3 regions of the Kocuria arenosa genome follow, and region 2 is predicted to be linked to each of the others. Evidence: riboswitches for the same ligand, from Rfam matches in the RefSeq annotation. Region 2 holds a riboswitch; each other region holds the start of a gene.
What was found. Region 2 has a riboswitch for S-adenosylmethionine ahead of ACFYE3_RS00840 (O-acetylhomoserine aminocarboxypropyltransferase/cysteine synthase family protein). Riboswitches for the same ligand answer to the same signal wherever they lie in the genome.
Positions count from the first base shown of each region.

Region 1: it holds a riboswitch for S-adenosylmethionine, as region 2 does, so the genes downstream of both, ACFYE3_RS09320 (nuclease PIN) here and ACFYE3_RS00840 (O-acetylhomoserine aminocarboxypropyltransferase/cysteine synthase family protein) in region 2, are expected to answer to the same signal.
Region 3: it holds a riboswitch for S-adenosylmethionine, as region 2 does, so the genes downstream of both, ACFYE3_RS08910 (O-acetylhomoserine aminocarboxypropyltransferase/cysteine synthase family protein) here and ACFYE3_RS00840 (O-acetylhomoserine aminocarboxypropyltransferase/cysteine synthase family protein) in region 2, are expected to answer to the same signal.

Region 1 is NZ_JBHZTA010000004.1:202,992-206,255, forward strand. It holds gene ACFYE3_RS09310 (glycosyltransferase family 4 protein) at 1-926, shown strand, start outside; gene ACFYE3_RS09315 (PIN domain-containing protein) at 930-1,313, opposite strand; gene ACFYE3_RS09320 (nuclease PIN) at 1,325-1,552, opposite strand; SAM riboswitch class IV at 1,566-1,691, opposite strand; gene ACFYE3_RS09325 (hypothetical protein) at 2,110-2,406, shown strand; gene cspE (transcription antiterminator/RNA stability regulator CspE) at 2,659-2,865, opposite strand; gene ACFYE3_RS09335 (DMT family transporter) at 3,079-3,264, opposite strand, start outside.
Region 2 is NZ_JBHZTA010000001.1:175,112-178,375, reverse strand. It holds gene ACFYE3_RS00845 (tartrate dehydrogenase) at 1-891, opposite strand, end outside; SAM riboswitch class I at 1,045-1,143, shown strand; gene ACFYE3_RS00840 (O-acetylhomoserine aminocarboxypropyltransferase/cysteine synthase family protein) at 1,225-2,667, shown strand; gene ACFYE3_RS00835 (CoA-binding protein) at 2,664-3,158, shown strand; gene ACFYE3_RS00830 (OsmC family protein) at 3,223-3,264, opposite strand, start outside.
Region 3 is NZ_JBHZTA010000004.1:120,696-123,959, forward strand. It holds gene ACFYE3_RS08910 (O-acetylhomoserine aminocarboxypropyltransferase/cysteine synthase family protein) at 1-1,150, opposite strand, end outside; SAM riboswitch class I at 1,156-1,268, opposite strand; gene ACFYE3_RS08915 (hypothetical protein) at 1,723-3,264, opposite strand, start outside.

The DNA.
Region 1 (3,264 bases), on a different contig from region 2:
GGACCGTGGCGCGGGTGCGCCGGCAGCTGGAGCGCTTCCGGCCGGACGTGGTCCACGTGGCCTCCCCGTTCGTGCTGGGCCGCCGGGCGATCCTGGCGGCCCAGCAGCTCGGGGTGCCGTGCGTGGCGGTCTACCAGACGGACGTGCCCGGCTACGCGGCCAAGTACGGGGCGCCGTTCCTCGAGCAGCTCCTGTGGGGGCACGTGCGCTCCATGCACAACCTCGCGACGCTCACGCTCGCGCCGTCCACCTCGGCGGTCCGGCAGCTCACCGAGCACGGCGTCCGGGACGTGCACCTGTGGCGGCGCGGGGTGGACACCACCCGCTTCTCCCCGCGGCACCGGGACGAGCAGTGGCGGCGGGAGGTCGGCGGCGGCCGGCGGATCGTCGGCTACGTGGGCCGGATCGCACCGGAGAAGCAGGTCGAGGACCTCTCCGCGGTCGCGGACCTGCCCGGCACGCGCCTGGTGGTCGTGGGCTCGGGGCCGGAGGAGGACGCCCTGCGCCGCCGGCTCCCGCAGGCCCACTTCACCGGCCGCCGCAGCGGCGCGGACCTCGCGCGCATCATGGCCTCCTTCGACGTGTTCGTCCATCCCGGCGAGTTCGAGACGTTCTGCCAGACGATCCAGGAGGCCATGGCCTCCGGGGTGCCGGTCGTCGCGACCGGCCGGGGCGGGCCCCTCGACCTCGTGGACCGGTCCCGCACCGGCTGGCTCTATCCCCCGGGCGACCTCGGGGCGCTGCGCGGTCACGTGACCGATCTCCTGGGCGACGAGGCGAAGCGGGCCGCGTTCGGCGTCGCGGCGCACGCCGCGGTCCAGGGCCGGACGTGGGACGTGCTGGTCGGGCAGCTGCTCGAGCACTACGAGAGTGCTGTGGCGCTCTCGGGGCAGGGGCGAGGCCGGCGCCACCGCCGGGCCGCCTGAGGGCTACCGCCGCGCGGGGGACGCGTCCAGCACGGAGGCCCCGGTACCGGCGTACCGCCCCGGCTCCGCGGTCAGCACGGTCAGCCCGTGCACCAGGGCCGTGGCGGCGGTGAGCCCCGCGAGCGGGTCGGCCGCCCCTGACGCGCCCAGCGCGCCCCAGGCCCGGGCCACGGCGGCGTCGACCGGCAGCACCCGGCCCGGGAAGCGCAGCTCGAGCTGCTCCGCCCACAGCATCTCGTCGGGCCGCTCGGCGAGCAGCTCGCCGAGCACGGTGGCCGGGAGGAAGAGCCGCCGGTGACCGTGCCGGCGCAGGACCTCGGCCAGCTCGGGGCAGCGCTCCGGGGTGCGCACCCCCAGCAGCACGGAACGGTCCAGGAGGAGGTCCACGGCGACGGGCCTCAGGCCGCGGCGGCGAGCTCCCCGCGGGCCGGAGCCAGCAGGAAGTCCACGAACTCGGCGCGGATCTGCACCACGCGGGCGTAGTCCTCGAGGCTCATGGCGGAGGCGCTGATCGCCGGGACGCCCGGCGTCGGGTCGTTGGGGACGGAGTCCCTCGGTGCCGGGACGCTCGGGGAGGCCTCGGAGGCGCCCGCGCGGGCGACGGCAGGGTGGCGGGGGTCGGACATGACCGGGATCCTTCGTGCGCTCTTGCTCGCACCGGGTACCGCTGCTGCGGCGATGCGAGCCGCTTCGTCATCCGAACCACCCGTGAACATGGGGTTGGTGCCCGGTCAAGTCGGAGCTTGCCGACCGGGTCTCTTGAAGCTTCCTCCATTGAACCACACCGGCGGAACCGCATCTGCGCGCGGCGTCCCGGGGGATTCCGGGGCCACCCTCCTGTGCGCCGGTCTTCCCCGGAGCGTCACCGCTCCGACACCTCGACGACACATCGATGCGCTGGAATGGGCCTCGAACAACCGGGGACGGCGCCGGCGACGGCCCCGAGCATTACGCTTCGGTGACACAACTCACGACTCGCCTGTCGTGGTGTCGGAGCAGCGGGGTAGCCTGAACCTGCTTCTCGAGATGCGGCGTCCACGTGCTCGACCGGAGATCGACGATCCCCGACGAGTCCGGGAAGGGGCTCCGACCCGCTGCGCGCCAACCCGATGTTCCCGGGTGGATCGGATGACGAAGCGGCGGGCAACGCCATCGGATGCCTGCAAGAACGTCAGGAGAAAACATGACCATGTCCGAAGAAAGAACAGCCATCACCACCGACCAGCGCGAGGAGTGGATCGACGTGACCGTCACCGCCCTCCCCGATCTGCACCTCGTCCGGCTCACGTCGACCGACGGGGACGTGCAGGAGTACCTGAGCCCTGAGGCCGACGACCTCGCCGCCGCGGCGGAGCACACGGAGGGAACCGCGCAATGGTGCGCCAAGTACCGCCAGCTCCTCGTTCCCGGAGCCCTCGCGGCGACCGGACGGCACCCGTTCTTCAAGCTCCACCCCTCATCCCTCCCGATGTCGGCCTAGCCGGCGGACGGGACACGACGGAGGCCGCAGCCCAACGGGCTGCGGCCTCCGTCGTGCGAGGGCGGAACCGTGCGGGAGCGGAACCGTGCAGGGTTGGAACCGTGCGGGGTCGGAACCGCGCGAGGACGTGCCACGGTGCGGAACGTCCTGCCCCGGTGCCGGGTGGCCGGTGGCGTACGACGACAGAACCGCCGGCGGGCGGAGCCCGACGACGGTTCTGGAGGATCAGCGGGCCGGGGCCCGCGGGGATCCTTAGGAGATGACGTTGATGTTCGCAGCCTGGGGGCCCTTGGGGCCGTCCTGGGTCTCGAACTCGACGCGGTCGTTCTCGTTCAACGAGCGGAAGCCGTTCGAGTTGATCGCGGAGAAGTGGGCGAAGACGTCCTTGGAGCCGTCCTCGGGGGTGATGAAGCCGAAGCCCTTGTCAGCGTTGAACCACTTGACGATACCGGTAGTCATGGGAGACCTGATCCTTCATGAGATGAACGTTTCCCGACGTTCGAGAAACACAACAGTTGTGATGCATGGAAAACGTCTTCTCAGAAAAACTGCTGCACCCGAGTGGGCCGAACTGCTTGAAAGACAAAAACGAACCTCAACAACTGCGAACCACTCTACACGAGATCCGGCGCCCTGCCACCCGGGCGGTGCCGGGGCCCCGCCAGGAGCCGCTCAGGCCGGCGAGGCGCCCAGCTCGATCAGGAGCACTCCGCCGACGATGAGGGCCACCCCCGCCGCCGTCACCCAGGTGAACGGCTCCCGGAACAGCAGCCGGCCGGCGAGCGCCGTCAGCGCCACCCCGGTGGCCGACCAGATCCCGTAGGCGACCCCGAGCGCCATGCCCTCGGCCAGGGCGAG
Region 2 (3,264 bases):
CGTGCCCACGGGATTGGCGATGCCCTGTCCCGCGATGTCAGGGGCGGAGCCGTGCACCGGCTCGAACATGGAGGGGTGGGTCTTCTCCGGGTTCAGGTTCGCGCTGGGGGCGACACCGATCGAGCCGGCGGCCCCGGCGGCGAGGTCGGAGAGGATGTCGCCGAAGAGGTTGGAGGCGACGATCACGTCGATGCTCCGCGGCTTGAGGACGATCCGGGCGGCCAGCGCGTCGATGAGGACCTTCTCGACCGTCACCCCCGGGTACTCGGAGACCGTGGCCTCCACGACCTCGTCCCAGAACGGCATGGTGTGGATGATGCCGTTGGACTTCGTGGCCGAGACCAGCCGGCCCGAGCGGCGCTGGGCCAGCTCGGCGGCGTAGCGGGCGATCCGGGTGACGCCGGCGCGGGTGAACACGGACTCCTGGACGGCCATCTCCTCGGGCCGGCCGCGGTAGAGCCGGCCACCGACCTCGGAGTACTCGCCCTCGATGTTCTCGCGGACGACGACGAGGTCCAGCTCGTCGAGCCCGCGCAGGGGGGAGGTGACGCCGGGCAGGATCCGGATCGGCCGGAGGTTGACGTACTGGTGGAACTCACGGCGGATCGGGATCAGCAGGCCCCACAGGGTCACGTCGTCGGGGATGTCCGGGGCGCCCACCGCCCCGAGCAGGACGCCGTCACCGGAGGCGAGCTGCTCGATGCCGTCGACGGGCATCATCCGGGAGTGGGCCCGGTAGTGGTCGGACCCCCAGCCCCGCTCGCGCCAGTCCACGGCGAAGCCGTGCGCCTGCGCCAGCGCGTCGACGCAGCGCAGCGCGGACGGCATGACCTCCTGGCCGATGCCGTCGCCGGCGATCACGTCGATCGTGTAGTGCCGTGTCTTCGTCATGAGGTCCTCCGCAGCGTCGTGGGCGCAGGAAAGACGGGTGCCTTCCGCGCATGGCGCAGAGCATAGCGGCCGGCCTCCCCGTCCGGCGTCGGCGCACCGCCGGCTCGTGACCCCCGGTTGGCACGGGGCGGCCCGGGGCAGCACAATGGGTGGCAGCCATCCCGAGCGGCCGAGAGACCTGGATCGACGACGCCGCAGCAACCGTGGTCGACGTCGCAGACCGCACGGTGCTACCGCCAGGACCGATGGAGCACCGCGCCCCGGCACCCCCGCCGGGACCCTCCTGACGCCCGGGAACGACCAGCGGCACCACTCGCACGAGGAGTTCTTCCCATGGCCGACCACCAGTTCGGGTTCCGCACCCGCGCCCTGCACGCCGGGGGCACCCCTGACGCCGAGCACGGCGCCCGCGCGGTCCCGATCTACCAGACCACCTCGTTCGTCTTCAAGGACGCCGACGACGCCGCCAACCTGTTCGCCCTGCAGAAGTACGGCAACATCTACTCCCGCATCGGCAACCCGACCGTCGCGGCGTTCGAGGAGCGCATCGCGTCCCTCGAGGGCGGCATCGGCGCCGTGGCCACCGCCTCCGGCATGTCCGCCGAGTTCCTCGTGTTCGCCGCGCTCGCCCAGGCCGGCGACCACATCGTGGCCTCCGCCCAGCTCTACGGGGGAACGGTCACCCAGCTGGACGTCACCCTCCGCCGTTTCGGGATCGAGACCACGTTCGTCCCCGGCACCGACCCCGCCGACTACCGGGCAGCGGTGCGCCCGGGCACCAAGGCCGTCTACACGGAGGTCGTGGCCAATCCCTCCGGCGACGTCGCGGACCTGGAGGGCCTGGCGGCGGTCGCGCACGAGGCCGGCGTGCCGCTGGTCGTCGACTCGACCATGACCCCGCCGTACCTGGTCCGCCCGATCGAGCACGGGGCGGACATCGTCATCCACTCGGCCACCAAGTTCCTGGGCGGGCACGGCACCACGCTGGGCGGCGTCGTGGTCGAGTCCGGCCGTTTCGACTGGGCGAACGGCAACTTCCCGTCCATGACGGAGCCGGTGCCGACGTACAACGACGTCACCTGGTGGGGGAACTTCGGGGAGTACGGGTTCCTGACCCGGCTGCGCACCGAGCAGCTGCGGGACATCGGCCCTGCCCTGGCGCCCCAGTCCGCCTGGAACCTGCTCCAGGGCGTGGAGACGCTGCCGCAGCGCATGGACGCGCACCTGGCCAACGCGCAGGCTGTCGCGCGGTGGCTCGAGGAGGACCCGCGCGTCTCCTACGTCAACTGGGCCGGGCTGCCGAGCCACCCCCACCACGAGCGGGCCCGGAAGTACCTGCCCCTCGGCCCGGGCGCCGTGTTCGCGTTCGGGGTCTCCCCCACGGACCGGCTCGGGGGGCGGGAGGTCGGCGCCCGCTTCATCGAGAACCTGCAGCTGGCCAGCCACCTCGCCAACATCGGCGATGCCCGCACCCTCGTCCTGCACCCGGCCTCGACCACCCACCAGCAGCTGAGCGCCGAGCAGCTGCTCCAGGCCGGGGTGCGCGAGGACCTCATCCGCCTGTCGGTGGGCCTCGAGGACGTCGAGGACATCCTCTGGGACCTGGACCAGGCCCTTGCCGCCGCCACCGGCCTGCCCCGGGAGACGCCCGGCCTCGCGGCCGGCGCCCCGGGCGGTGGCACCGCCGACGTCACGACCGACGCCACCTCGGACGTCACGACCGACGTCACGACCGACGTCGCCGCCGGCGTCACGACCGAAGGAGCGCTCCGATGAGCGCCGAGACCCGCACGTGGACGGGGCCGAGCGCGCCCGAGCGGCTGAACATCCTGCACGGCACCGAGTCGATCGCCATCGTGGGTGCGTCCGACAAGCCGTCCCGCGCCTCCTACTTCGTCTCGACCTACCTGCTGTCCTCCTCGCCGTACCGGGTGTACTTCGTCAACCCCGTGCTGCAGGAGATCATGGGCCGGCCCGTCTATCCGTCCCTCGCGGAGCTGCCGGAGACGCCCGACCTCGTCGACGCGTTCCGGCGCCACGACGACCTCCCCGGCGTGGCCCGCGACGCCGTGGCCGTCGGGGCGAAGACCCTGTGGCTGCAGCTGGGCTCCTGGCACGAGGAGGCCGCCCGGATCGCCGAGGAGGGCGGGCTCGACGTGGTCATGGACCGCTGCGTGAAGATCGAGCACGCCCGCTTCCACGGCGGGCTCCACCTCGCCGGCTTCAACACCGGGGTCGTCTCGTCGAAGCGGCAGGTCCTGGCCTGAACGCGAACGGCTCCGCACGCCCTGGGGCCTGCGGAGCCGTTCGCGTCCTGCGACGGGCCGGTCGCTACATGCGCTCGACGACGAACTGCACGTCCGTGTTCAGGCT
Region 3 (3,264 bases), on a different contig from region 2:
AGTGCGTCATGGTCGCCGGGTGGCTGACCAGGGAGCGCACGTCCCCGATGTTGGCCACGAGCTGGAACAGCTCCAGAGCGTCAATGAACGGGCCGATGGCCTCGGGGCCGGCGGCCAGGTCGAAGGAAAACACCGAGCCGGTGCCGTGCGGGAAGTCCCTCTCGGCGAGGGCGGCGCTGGGGTGTCCGGGGATCGCCGGGTGGTGGACGCGCCCGACGGTGGGGTGCCGGGCCAAGTGCTCGGCGACCGTTCGCGCGGTCTCCTCCTGCCGGGCGATGCGGACGGCGAGGGTCTCCAGGCCCTGGATGAACTGGGCGGCGCTGGCCGGGGCGAGGGAGGGGCCGAGGTCGTGCAGGAACTTGCTGCGCGCCAGCGCCAGGTAGGCGCCGCGGCCGTGCCGGTCGATGAGTGCCTGTCCGCCGTAGCGGGCCTTGGGCCGGGTCAGTTGGGGCCACCGCTCCGGGGCTGCGCCGTAGTCGAAGGTGCCGCCGTCCACGATCGCCCCGCCGAGGACGGCCCCGTGCCCGCCGATGAACTTCGTGGCGGAGTGCACCACCACGTCGGCACCATGTTCCAGTGGCCGGTACAGGACCGGCGTCGCCAAGGTGCTGTCCACCACGACCGGGACCCCGGAGGCGTGGGCGATGTCCGCCAGCGCCGGCAGGTCCGGCACGGTGGCCAGCGGGTTGGTGATGGACTCCAGGAAGAACGCGCGGGTGTCCGGCCGGATCGCCGCGCCCCAGGCCTGCGGGTCGGCCGGGTCGGCGAAAGTGACCTCGATGCCGAAGTCGGCGAAGGTGTCCGTCAGCAGGTCCACCGTCCCGCCGTAGAGCTGGCTGGAGGCGACCAAGTGCTTGCCGCCGTGGAGCAGGGTCAGCAGGGACAGCGCGACGGCGGCTTGTCCCGTGGCGGTGCCGATGGCCCCGATCCCGCCCTCCAGGGCCGCCAGTCGGTTCTCGAACACGGCGACCGTGGGGTTGCCCGTGCGGCTGTAGGTGAACCCGGGGGTCTCCAGCCGGAACATCGAGGCGGCCGTGGCGTGATCGGGGAAGCGGTAGGCCGCCGTCTGGTGGATGGGCACGGCCACCGGCCAGTAGGGGGCCTCGGGCTCGTAGCCGGCGTGGACCTGTTGGGTGGCGTGGTGATTCATTCGATCCTCCATCGGTCCTGGCGGTAGCACCGTGCCCGCCGGTCCCGGTGTCCCAGGGTCGGCTGACTGGTTGCTGCGGCGTCGTCGAGCCAGATCTCTCGGCCGCTCTGGATGGTGTGGTGCGCTCATCCCACTCGATGGACGGCTCTATAGTCCAACGGACGGTGGGGTCGGTTGTCACAAAACCACACGTCGGGACATCTTCGGGCCGGGCGGTCGCGCTCGGCCGACGTCGGGCCGGGTTTGTGACAGGTTGTGACGGCCGGCCGCCCGGCCCTCATCGTGGGCTCAGTGATGTCCCGGCGGAAGACCAGGGCGTCGTCGAGGGCGTTGTGCGCGGAGAAGATGACGCCCGCCTGGGGGTGGCGTCATCAACGGCGTGGTGAACGGCGTCAATTGGATCCCGGGAGCCGTGCACGGAGCCATCGGATTCGTCCTCCACCACCACAGGAGGGCTCTCCCCGGCCCCGCTCTTCGACCGTGGCAACCCGCGGCGTATGACCAACCCCTATCGCACTTCGTGAGCCTGGTAGGTGTGGTTCGGCTCGGCCGTGGCCCTCAGGATTTGGGCCTCAGTGTTTCCGGTCGGTGCTGATCGCCAGGGCCACGGCGGTGGCCGCCAGGGCGAGTGCGGCTACCAGGGCTGCCGGCCAGGTGGCGGGATGAAGCAGTACGGTGGCGGGTGCCGCGAGCAGGGCGGGCACCAGGATGAGCCCCCGGCTGTAGCCGATCAGCTGGGCTACGGGCACCGGTCCCAGGGGGGTGTCGATCGGGGGCTGGGTGTGGTCCGGTTCCGGGGCCAGAGCCCGGTAGAGGCCGACCGCGCCGATACCGGTCCCGACCACGGCACCGAGAAGCATCAGCTCTCCCCAGCTGGTGCCGGCCGCGAGCCCGGCCAGCAGTGCCACCGCGGCCAGGACCGCGGCGTTGAGCGCGCACGGGACCACCAGGTGCATCAGGGCGGCTGCGGTGGGGGCGATCGGGAGGTTCCGTTCGGCGGCGGCCCCGGCGCGCAGATCGGCCAGATAGGCCGTGCCGCGGCCCAGGCCCCGGTAGCCCACCAGCAGCAGCGCAGCCCAGCCGGCGAGCACCATGGTGTGGGCGAAGGCGTCCAGCAGCACCACGGTCAGCCCGAGGTCCACGGCCAGCCCGGCCCGCCACCGGCTGGTCCGCAGGGCGGTGAGCGAGGCGAACAGCACCACCGTGCGCGGCCCGGACACCCAGCCCGGTGTGCTCCCCGGCAGTCCCCGCACCCCGGTCACCGTGGCCGGGGCCAAGGCGGCGGTCAGGTCCTGGGCCGACAGCAGGGACACGGCGTTGCTCAGGTGCCGGGTCCGCGCCCCGGCCGCCCGCAGCTGCACCCCGTCCAGGGTCCGGGCCCGCCGCAGCGCCCAGACCCAGAACAGCCCGGCCACCACCGCCAGTGCGCCTGCGACTGCCCCGGCCCACAGGGGCGGCACGACATCCCAGCGGCCGGTGGCCCCGTCCCGGGTCCCGGACAGCACGACCAGGACAGCCCCCAGGGCCAGGAACCAGCCCGCCCAGGGGCGGGACCGCGGCGGCGTTCGCGCCCCGCCGGCGGTCTGGGCCCAGACCGCGACCCCGACGGCGCTGACCCCCAGGCCGGCCCAGCACACCAGCTGCGCTACCGCTTCCCACCACGGCATACCCCACCCGGCCGTCAGCCCGGTGCCCCGCAGCAGCAGCAGGCCGGTGCCACCGAACAGCGCCCCGGCCGCAGCCGCCACCCACAGCATCCGGCGCACACTGCGGATCGGTTCCTGCGCCCCGGCCCCGGGCAGCGGCAACACCCATACCGCCCGCTCCGGGGACACCCCCACCGGTCCCAGCCCGCGCAACAGGTCCACGGCACCGACCCAGGCCACCCCGAGCAGCACGGCGACTCCGAGCACCGGCGCCCCGGCGCCTACCCAGGCGGCCGCCGGGCGGTGCAGCATCCCGCCGGGGGAACCGGCGGCCACCAGATCCGCCAACGAGGCCCCGAGACCCAGGACCGCGGCGACCGCCCAGGCCACCAGCACCACCGTGACGAAGAGCCCGGTGTACGCATCGACGAACCGATCCGCACCTCGAGCCCGGCCTCGGGTCCGGGC